2 regions of the Streptomyces sp. NPDC001530 genome follow, and region 2 is predicted to be linked to the other one. Evidence: riboswitches for the same ligand, from Rfam matches in the RefSeq annotation. Region 2 holds a riboswitch; the other holds the start of a gene.
What was found. A riboswitch is a leader RNA that binds a small molecule or an ion and turns the genes downstream of it on or off. The one in region 2 is predicted to bind cobalamin.
Positions count from the first base shown of each region.

Region 1: linked by a shared signal. The riboswitch ahead of ACFY0T_RS15420 (HoxN/HupN/NixA family nickel/cobalt transporter) and the one ahead of ACFY0T_RS28885 (CbtB-domain containing protein) in region 2 are both predicted to bind cobalamin.

Region 1 covers NZ_JBIAVS010000007.1:71,450-76,404, forward strand. The annotation lists gene ACFY0T_RS15410 (Cys-Gln thioester bond-forming surface protein) at 1-956, shown strand, start outside; gene ACFY0T_RS15415 (winged helix-turn-helix domain-containing protein) at 1,112-1,471, opposite strand; cobalamin riboswitch at 1,587-1,828, shown strand; gene ACFY0T_RS15420 (HoxN/HupN/NixA family nickel/cobalt transporter) at 1,856-3,088, shown strand; gene ACFY0T_RS15425 (YcnI family protein) at 2,987-3,745, opposite strand; gene ACFY0T_RS15430 (hypothetical protein) at 3,776-4,363, opposite strand; partial or broken gene ACFY0T_RS15435 (hypothetical protein) at 4,492-4,847, shown strand.
Region 2 covers NZ_JBIAVS010000014.1:228,738-233,692, forward strand. The annotation lists gene ACFY0T_RS28870 (oxygenase MpaB family protein) at 1-449, opposite strand, end outside; gene ACFY0T_RS28875 (acyl-CoA dehydrogenase family protein) at 519-1,742, opposite strand; gene ACFY0T_RS28880 (CbtA family protein) at 1,869-2,633, opposite strand; gene ACFY0T_RS28885 (CbtB-domain containing protein) at 2,660-2,881, opposite strand; cobalamin riboswitch at 2,921-3,079, opposite strand; gene ACFY0T_RS28890 (histidine phosphatase family protein) at 3,194-3,772, shown strand; gene ACFY0T_RS28895 (ferredoxin) at 3,800-4,183, opposite strand; gene ACFY0T_RS28900 (nuclear transport factor 2 family protein) at 4,260-4,652, opposite strand; gene ACFY0T_RS28905 (PadR family transcriptional regulator) at 4,735-4,955, shown strand, end outside.

The sequences.
Region 1 (4,955 bases), on a different contig from region 2:
TCACCGAGCAGGACGCGGCAGCCGGCACTCAGGTGGCCATCTGGCGGTACTCGGACGGCGCCGACGTGGACGCGGTGGACCCGCAGGCGGAGAAGCTCGCGGACTATCTGCAGAAGAGCGCGCGGAACCTGGCGGAGCCCAAGGCCTCGCTGACCCTCGACCCGGCCGCGGTCTCCGGTCACGCCGGCGAGAAGCTCGGCCCGGTCACGGTGCACACGAACGCGGACAGCGTGACAGTGACGCCGCCCTCGGACGCCACCGCCGGCGGGGTGAAGATCGTCGACAAGAACGGCAAGGCGATCACCTCCGCGGTCGATGGCGGCCGGCTCTACTTCGACGTGCCGAAGGACACGGCGGACGGTTCGGCCTCGCTGACCGTGCAGGCGTCCACCACCGTGCCGGTCGGCCGCGCCTTCACCTCGGAGACCCGCAGCCAGACGCAGATCCTCGCGGGTTCCAGCGAGTCGACGGTGTCCGCGACGGCGACCGCGAACTGGGCGGAGGAGGGCGCGATACCGGCCCTGTCCGCGGAGAAGAACTGCGCCGAGGGCGGCGTGGACATCACGGCGGCCAACGAGGGCGACGAGGCGTTCACCTTCGAGCTGATGGGGATCCAGCACACCATCGAGGCGGGCAAGTCCCAGACGGTGACCATCCCGCTGCAAGAGGACCAGGCGTACGACTTCACGATCAACGGTCCGAACGGCTTCACGAAGCGCTTCAAGGGCGTGCTCGACTGCAAGACCCAGGGCGGCGCGAAGGACATCACCACCCAGACGGTCAGTGAGCCGAGCCCGGCGACGGTGGGCGGCACCTCCACCGGAGGCACCGACCTCGCCGAGACCGGCGGCTCCAGCGCGACCCCGATCATCGCGGGCATCGCCATCGCCCTCGTGGTGATCGGCGGCGCGGCGGTGCTCTTCGTCCGCAAGAAGAAGGCGTCGGCGCAGGACTGAACAACACGGCACCTTGGCAACTCAACAGTGAGTGACCGCAGCACGGTGACTCCGTGAGCCCGCGGCCCCGGCCCGCCCCCAGGCGTCCGGGGCCGCACCCTTTCCGTGCCCTTCACGCCTTCCGGGTCCCATCCGACCCGTCAGCCAGGGACGGCTCAGCCCGCGTCGGACACGCAGTGTTCGAGAAGTTCGGCGGTCGGGCCGTCGGTCACCCGGTAGCGCACGACCCGCCCGTCCTTGTCGCCCTCGACCACCCCGGCGGTGCGGAGCAGCCGCAGAGCCTGGGACACGGCGGGGTCGTTCATGCCGGTCGCGATGGCGAGGTCGGAGACGGCGAGGGGACCGGCCCGGTGCAGGGCCAGGAGAAGGGCGAGGCGACGCGGGTCGGCGAGGAGGGAGAAGCGGTCGGCCCAGGTGCGTACGTGCCCGGGCTCACCGATGGCGGCAACGGCGTCGCAGACCCGGTGGCCGTCGATGGTCCGGCGGTCGGGGCGCTCGGCGGGGACGAGGTGCATGGGGGTCATCTTCGCAGGCGGCCGCCGGACACTCCGGAGCACCGTCGCACCGGCGGCGTATGTGATCTTCCATACCTGCGCAGCTGTGCAGCTTTGCAGGGGACCCCCGCCACCCATACGGTGAGCGGGCCGTGGTGCTCGGGAAGACCGGTGACGGCCCCTCAGGGGCCCAGACCGGAGCGGCCCTCGCCACTGTGATCGGGGAGTTCCCGTCCCGTGCCGCCGTCGGGTGGCGCCACTGGCCGCTAGGCCGGGAAGGCAGGGGCGGGCACGTCGACCCTTCCCCCAAGCTCTCGGCTTCGCTCGAGCAGGGGGGACCCCCATGCCAGGAGACCGGCCACGGCATCTCACGAACTGATCCACGAGGTGCTGGAGCGTGACCGCATGAGCCTGCCCACGCAGTCGTCCCCACCCGCCACCGGGTTCCGCTGGCGGCGCGAGGACACCGTCCGAACCGCCGTACTCCTGGCCGTGATCGCCGCGCTGCATGTCATCGCGTTCGGCATCCTGTTCCTGCTCGTCGTGCCGGAGCACTACGAGGTCGGATCCAAGGCCTTCGGCATCGGCCTGGGCGTGACCGCCTACACCCTGGGCATGCGGCACGCCTTCGACGCGGACCACATCGCCGCGATCGACAACACCACGCGCAAACTGATGGCCGACGGCAAGCGGCCGGTGTCGGTGGGCTTCTGGTTCGCGCTCGGCCACTCCAGCGTGGTGGTCGTGCTCGCCGCGCTCATCGCCGGCGGCACCCAGCTGGCCGGGCGGATCATGAACGAGGACTCCCGTACGCACCAGGTACTCGGAGTCATGGGCACGACGGTCTCCGGGTCCTTCCTCTACCTCATCGCCGCCCTCAACCTCGTCGCGCTGATCGGCATCCTGCGGGTCTTCCGGGCGATGCGCGCGGGTACGTACGACGAGGCGGAGCTCGAACAGCACCTGGATTCCCGGGGGTTCATGAACCGCATCCTCGGCCGCTTCACGAAGTCCATCACGCGACCCGGGCAGATGTTCCCGCTGGGCTTCCTCTTCGGGCTCGGCTTCGACACCGCCACCGAGGTCACGCTGATGGTGATGGCGGGCAGCGGCGCGGCGGCCGGGCTGCCCTGGTACGCGATCCTGTGCCTGCCGCTGCTGTTCGCGGCGGGGATGAGCCTGTTCGACACGCTGGACGGCACGTTCATGAACTTCGCCTACCAGTGGGCTTTCTCCAACCCCGTGCGCAAGGTCTTCTACAACCTCACCATCACCGGTCTGTCCATCGCGGTGGCCTTCTTCATCGGCACGATCGAGCTGGTGGACGTCCTGCACGAGAAGCTCGATTTGCGCGACGACGTGACCGGCTGGATCGCGGGGCTCGATCTGGACAACGTCGGGTACATCATCGTCGGCCTGTTCGTGGTCGTCTGGGCCGCGGCCATCGCGTACTGGCGGCTGGCCAAGGTCGAGCAGCGGTGGGCTGCCGCCTCGCCGACGGAAGTGGAGACCGGCGGGGCGGCAGCCGAACAGCGGCTAGGAGCGGGCGCCGCGGCCGCGCGCGAGGGCGAATCCGGCCGCGACCAGGCCGAGGACGCCCACGACCAGGCCCGCGATGCCCAGACCACGAGCGGTTGAGTCACTGCTCTTGTCGCTCGCGGCCGAGTTCTTGGCAGCCGACCCCGAGCCCGACGACGAGGCCGCGGGGGAGGACTTCCCGGAAGAGTCGTCGGAAGAGTCCTCCCCCGCGGCCTTGGCGGTCAGCGTGAGCACCGGCGCCGGGTTCTCCGGCTCCTCGCCGCCCTTCGGCGTCTCCTCGATCCAGCGGACGACATTGCCGTCCGAGTAGGTCTGCAGCGTCTTGAAGCTCAGCTGATCGGTGTCGTCCGGCAGTTGACCGAACGCGACATTGAAGTCCTGGTACTCGCCGTGGCGGATCCGGCCGCCGGTCCAGGTGATCTCGGAGACGGCGTCGGTGATCGTGCCGTCGTCCGTCTTGACGGGCGTCTTGAGCTTGGTGGTCGTCACCTTCGCGGTCCAGCCGTCCTGCGGAGTGACCAGGACACCCAGGACCGGGTGGTCGGTGGGCAGGAAGACCTGCACCTTCGTGGTGCTGGCGGTGTCCTCCTCATTGGGGACACGGAAGGTCAGGACGCCGTCCGTGGCGCCCTTGGCGTAGCTCTCGGGGTGGACCGTCACATGCGCGAACGCCGCGCCCGCGGCGGCCAGGACTCCGGCCGTGGTGAGGGCGGTTACAAGGCCGGCTCGGCGCAGGGTGGTGCGTATCGGGGACATCAGGGGAACTCCGTACTGGTGTTGATGCGGTCAGGGCGTGTACGCGAGCCCTGCCGGCGGTCCCCGACGGGAGACGGCGTGCCGCAGCAGCACCTGCCGCAGCGGCCGCGGCTCACCGGCGTTCCGGCATACGACGTCCCAGCGCGCCCGTGCGTGCGACGGTCCCGTCCGCACCCGCCACCACGCCGCGAGCCCCGGCACGAGCGCCACGGCCCAGCGCAGCAGGGACCACAGCGCGGCCTCGCCACGCCGCAGCCACCAGGTGGCGAGCAGCGCGGCGGCCACATGCGCGGCCGTGGCGTGGGGCGTCATGGCGTGTGCGTGCGGGTGCATCATGTGCGCCCCGTGCATGGTCATCGCCATGCGCGGCCGGGCAGCCTCGAACCCTAGGTGGAGTCCGGCCTGCGCGGCCAGCATTCCGCCGCCGATCCCCAGTAGGGACCGCTCCCGGCCGCCCAGCAGACAGCCGACCGCGAAGACGACCAGGAACCCGGCGCCGTCCGCCGAGAGCGGCGGTGCCTCCCCCGTCGCCAGCGCGTGTCCCCCGGCGGCCAGCAGCACACACAGCACGGCGAACACCGCCGCGCGCAAGCTCCGTACCGCCAGGGACGCACTCATGGAGCCCAGATACTGCCACGGGGAGCGAGCGGCCGTCGCGGCTTCCCCAGGAGCCGCCTCCTCCCGTGCGGCCGGGGTGCCCTGTCGGGGCTCGGGCAGGGGCCGGCTGAGCCGGGGAGGGACCTGACATGCAGCTTCGCTGTGCCGTGCTGGACGACTTTCAGGGCGTCGCGACCGAGATCGCGGACTGGTCGCCGTTCGCGGACGAGGTAGAGGTCATCGGCTTCCGCACCCGCCCCCAAGCACTCAACTCCGGTCGAGCAGGGGGACCCCCGTCACGGACAACGACGCACTGGCCGCCGCGCTCGCGGACTTCGACATCGTCGTCACCCTGCACGAGCGGGTTCCCTTCCCGGCGTCGCTCCTGGCCCGGCTGCCCCGGCCGAAGCTGCTGATCGCCTCCGGAATGCGCAACACCGTGATCGACTACGCGGCCGCCGAGCCGCACGACGTGACCGTGTGCGGCAGCCCGAGCTTTACGACCGACGGCGAGTAGCCCCGAGCGATGCCGCCGGCAATGCGATCGGTGATGAGCAGGGGAACAGGCCATCAACCAGGCGGCCAGGTCCCTGCACGTGACCGGCAGCGGCCG
Region 2 (4,955 bases):
GCGGCCAGCTCCGCCTGATCGGCCGGCACGTCGGCCGGGTCGATCCCCACCAGCTGTGCGCTGACCCGGTTTTCGGCGATGTAGCGGTCGGCCTGTGCGTCCGTGAGATGGAACCCCGAGCGGCGCAGCACGTGCAGATAGGAGTCGATCTCCGCGCAGTGCACCCACAGCAGCAGCTCGGGTTCGTCGATCGGGTACCGCTCCCCCGTGTCCGGGTCGCTGGCCTTGAGCATGCCGTGGATCTTCCGCACCCGGGCGCCCGCCTTCTCGGCGGCTTCGCAGGTGCCGTACGTCGTCGTCCCCACGAAGTTCGCGGTACGCATCAGCCGCCCCCAGGCGTCGCGCCGGAAGTCCGAGTTCTGCATGACGCCGCGCACCGTGCGCGGATGCAGGGCCTGGAGGTAGAGCGCACGGATTCCGGCGACCCACATCATGGGGTCGCCGTGCATCTGCCAGGTCACCGAGGCAGGGCCGAAGATCCCCGGGTCACCCCTCTGAAAGGCCTCCACACCAGCAGGCTAACGCCGGACCCGCGGCATCCCCAGACCGATCCAGGAGATGATTTCGCGCTGAATCTCGTTGTTTCCGCCGCCGAATGTGAAGATCACCGCCGATCGGTAGCCGCGTTCCAGCTCGCCGTGGAGCACTGCGCCCGCGGAGCCCTCCTTGAGGACGCCCGGGGCGCCGACGATCTCCATCAGCCAGGCGTACGCCTCGCGCCGCGCCTCGGAGCCGTACACCTTGACGGCGGAGGCGTCCTGCGGGGTGAGGGTGCCTTCCTGGACGGCGTTCACCATCTGCCAGTTGAGCAGTTTCATGGCGTCGAGCCTGGTGTGGGTCTGGGCCAGGCGGCGGCGCACCCAGGGGAGGTCGATGACGCGGCGGCCGTCGGCGAGCTTGGTCTCCATGGCCCAGCGCTGGACGTCGTGCAGGGCGCGGATCGCCATGGTGCCGTGGGCGGCGAGCGTGACGCGTTCGTGGTTGAGCTGGTTGGTGATCAGCCGCCAGCCCTTGTTCTCCTCGCCGACCCGGCGCGAGACGGGGACGCGGATGTTCTCGTAGTAGCTCGCGGTGGTGTCGTGCGAGGCGAGGGTGTTGATGATCGTGCAGGAGTAGCCGGGGTCGGAGGTCGGCACCAGGAGCATGGTGATGCCCTTGTGCGGCGGGGCGTCCGGGTCGGTGCGGACGGCGAGCCACACCCAGTCGGCGGTGTCGCCGTTGGTCGTCCAGATCTTCTGCCCGTTGACCGTGTAGTGGCCGGTGGCCTCGTCGCCCTCCCGTACGGCTTTCGTCTTGAGCGCGGCCAGGTCCGTGCCGGCGTCGGGCTCGCTGTAGCCGATCGCGAAGTCGATCTCGCCGGAGAGGATCTTCGGCAGGAAGTACGCCTTCTGCTCCTCCGTGCCGAACTGCATGATCGTCGGGCCGACGGTGTTCAGGGCCATCAGCGGGAGCGGGACCCCCGCTTGGGCCGCCTCGTCGAAGAAGATGAACTGCTCCACGGGGCTCAGCCCGCGCCCGCCGTACTCCTTGGGCCAGCCCACGCCGAGCCAGCCGTCGGTGCCGAGGCGGCGGATGGTGTCGCGGTAGAAGCGCTTCTGCGCGGCCGGGTCTGCGATGGGGGCACCTCCCATGCCTTGAGGGCCATGGGGGAGGGCGTAGGCCTTGTCCGGCACCAACTGGGCGAAGTAGCCACGCAGTTCGGTGCGCAACCGCTGCTGCTCCGGCGTGTATTCGAGATGCACGGCGCCTCCTGGCTCCCAAGGCCGACCTGACGGCGCACACCGTAGAACGTGTTTCAGTAATTGGGAATGCCGACGACATGCGAGAGGGGCGGTCCCGGCCGACCGGGACCGCCCCTCTTCATCCGCTCAGTGGGCGACGGGAGTCGCCTCGGCGGCGACCTCCTTCTTCCGCCCGGTGGCCGGCCGCGGAGCCAGCACCCGCTCCGCCAGGAACCCGAAGACGAGCCCGAAGGCGGTCCACAGGGTCAGCTGGATGGCGAGGGCCGCGAGGCGGAACTGCCAGAGCAGGGTGGCGGAGAAGTCCTTCGGGACCTCGTTCACCGCCGGCAGGAACGCGTACGCGAGGCCGATCGCGAGGCCGAAGAACGCGCCCGCCGCGATCGTGGCGTTCCAGTTGCCCAGGCGCGGCGCGAGGCGCTTGCCCAGGATCACGGTCGCGACGGCCAGCAGCACGCTGAGGACCATCATCAGGAAGTACAGGGTGGTGCGCTTGCCGATGGTGTCGGGGTCGCCGACGGACGGCGGGTTGGCCGGATACTTCAGGAACGGCACGACGTAGACCGCGAGCAGGCCCGCGGCCGACAGCAGCAGCGCGCTCGCCCGCGGTCCGAAGCGGCCGATCCTGCCGAGCGCGAAGCAGTACGCGAGGGCGGCGATACCGCCGAACGCGACCCCGTAGACGAGCACACCGGTGGCCAGACCGCCGGTGGACTGCATCGTGCGGGAGACGGCTTCCATGCCGTGCTCGTGGGAGTGCGCCTCTTCGTAGGAGATCGCCGAGTCGACCCGCGGCTCCCCCAGGAAGTAGGCGGCGACCAGGGCGAGCAGGCCCGCGGCGAGACCCGCGAGCATGCCACGCACCAGAAGGTTTCTGACAGTTGCTGAGTTCATGAGCTCGTACGTTTCCTCGTCGCCAGTCAGTGGCACGGGAAGCCGAGCAGGTGGCGGGCGTCGTGGACCCACTCGTGGACGTTCTCGCCGGACACGAGGGAGGTGGCGCCCTGTTCGGCGCCGACGAAGTAGAGCAGGACCAGCATCAGGATGCCGAAGAAGACCGCCCAGGGGGCGATCGCGCCGATCGGCAGCTTGGCCGGAACGGCGGTGGGGGTGGCGGTCGGCTGAGCGACGGACTGCGCCATGGGGCAGAACCTCCTGGGGAACTCGCGTCCCATCTCGGTGGTGCACAGGACGACGGCCGCGGGTCTGACTTGCCCAGCCTTCGCCGCCCCTGGCGGGAGTGGCTCGTGCTGGGTTTACAGTGGCGCGACCGTGCCGGATTTCCACCGGACTTCCGCCGAACCGTCGTCGATTTCGACGCGACCGTACCGCGAAGCCGGGATCCGGCCAAGGGCGCACGGAGCGCCACACCGTGCGCCCCTTGCCCCGGGGACGCCACCGGTTCCCGTACCGCACAAGGTTTTTCGCAGACGAGAACTCACGAAAGTGGATGGATGACGAGCCGAGTGATCTTCATCTCAGCGGCGATCAGCGAGGCGCTGCGCGAGGCCCGCTTCGACGACGGATGTCCGGTGGATGCCGCGGGGGTGCGGCTCGCGCGCGCGGCAGCGGGTGCGGTGCCGGTCGCGGAACGGCTGTGGGTCTCCCCCACCGTGCGATGCCGCGAGACCGCGGGCGCGCTCGGCCTCGAAAGCGCCCTGGACGTGGCGGAGTTGGCCGGTCTGGACGTGGGTCACTGGCGCGGGGCGACCCTGGCGGAGGTGAGCGCGAAGGAGCCGGAGGCGGTGGCTCGATGGCTGGCCGATCCCGGGTCCGCGCCGCACGAGGGGGAGTCGGTGCGGGCGTTCTGCGACCGCGTGGCGGGGTGGCTGGACACCGCCTCGCACCTCTCGGGCCGGACGGTCGCGGTGGTGGAGCCCGAGGTCGTACGGGCCCTGGTGGTACGGGTGTTGGGCGCACCGGAGGCGGCCTTCTGGCGCGTCGACGTGCCGCCCCTGACCGCCACCGAGTTCAGCGGCCGCGCAGGTCGCTGGAACGTGCGCGCCGGACGCCCGCTCGGCGAGCCGGCCTGACCCGCGTCCCGCCCTGGGCCGAGGTGGCTACGAACCCGAGCCCAGGGTGGCGAGGAAATCCGTGCACGCCTGCGCGCAGGCACGGCACGCCTTCGCTCCGTCCTCCGCGCCCGCGTACCCGTCGAAGACCTGCGCGCACTCCAGACAGATGGCGCGGCACCACTCCACCTGTGCGCGGATGCCGTTCTCGTCCAGATGAAGCTGCTCGGACAGTACGAGGCAGGTCGCGTCGCACACTTCCGCGCACAAGACGCCCTTGCGGCGTACGAGATGCTGTTCCTTCGGCCCGTCGGGATCCATGAGGCTCGCGCGCAGCGCGCACGCCCGGGCGCATTCGGTACAGGCCTGGGCGCAGACGAAGCGGTCCTCCAGGAACCGGAAGAGCTCCTGCTGGGAAGTTGTTGATGTCACAACGCGCGGGTAACCGGGGGGAATCGTGTCAAACCCCGAACCTCACACCCCGGCCACCCGGTGCGGGCGACGGCCATCACGCTTCCGCCGCCTCCCGCGAGATCTGCTCGAACTGCGCGCCCATCGCCGCGGAGAGTGCCTGGGCCGCCGACAGCGGGCGGACCATGACCATGAGGTCGTCGATCCTGCCGTCCTCGTCGAAGTGCAGGAAGTCGCAGCCGGTGATCTCCTTGTCGCCCACCTTCGCCTGGAAGACCAGCGCGTGGTCGCGGCCGTCGGCACCGGCGATTTCGCGTACGTACCGGAAGTCGCTGAAGACACGCGAGACGCCGCGCAGGATGGCCGCCGTGATCGCCTTGCCCGGGTAGGGCTTGAAGACGACGGGGCTGGTGAACACGACGTCGTCGGCCAGCATCTCCTCGATCGCGGCGAGGTCTCCTGCCTCCACGGCCTTGCGGAAGGAATGCATCACGCCTGCCCTTCATACTCAACTAATTGAATAGGTGCGGATCAGATTAGTCGCGGGGGTGTGCGACGTCTAGCCTTGGGCCATGGCATTGCGCAACGCGGTCCTGGCCGCGCTTCTGGAGGGTGAGGCGTCGGGGTACGACCTGGCCAAGGGGTTCGACGCGTCGGTGGCCAACTTCTGGATGGCGACCCCGCAGCAGCTGTACCGGGAGCTCGACCGCATGGAGTCCGAGGGGCTCATCGAGGCCCGGCTCGTCCAGCAGGAGCGCCGGCCGAACAAACGGGTGTTCTCGCTGACCGAGGC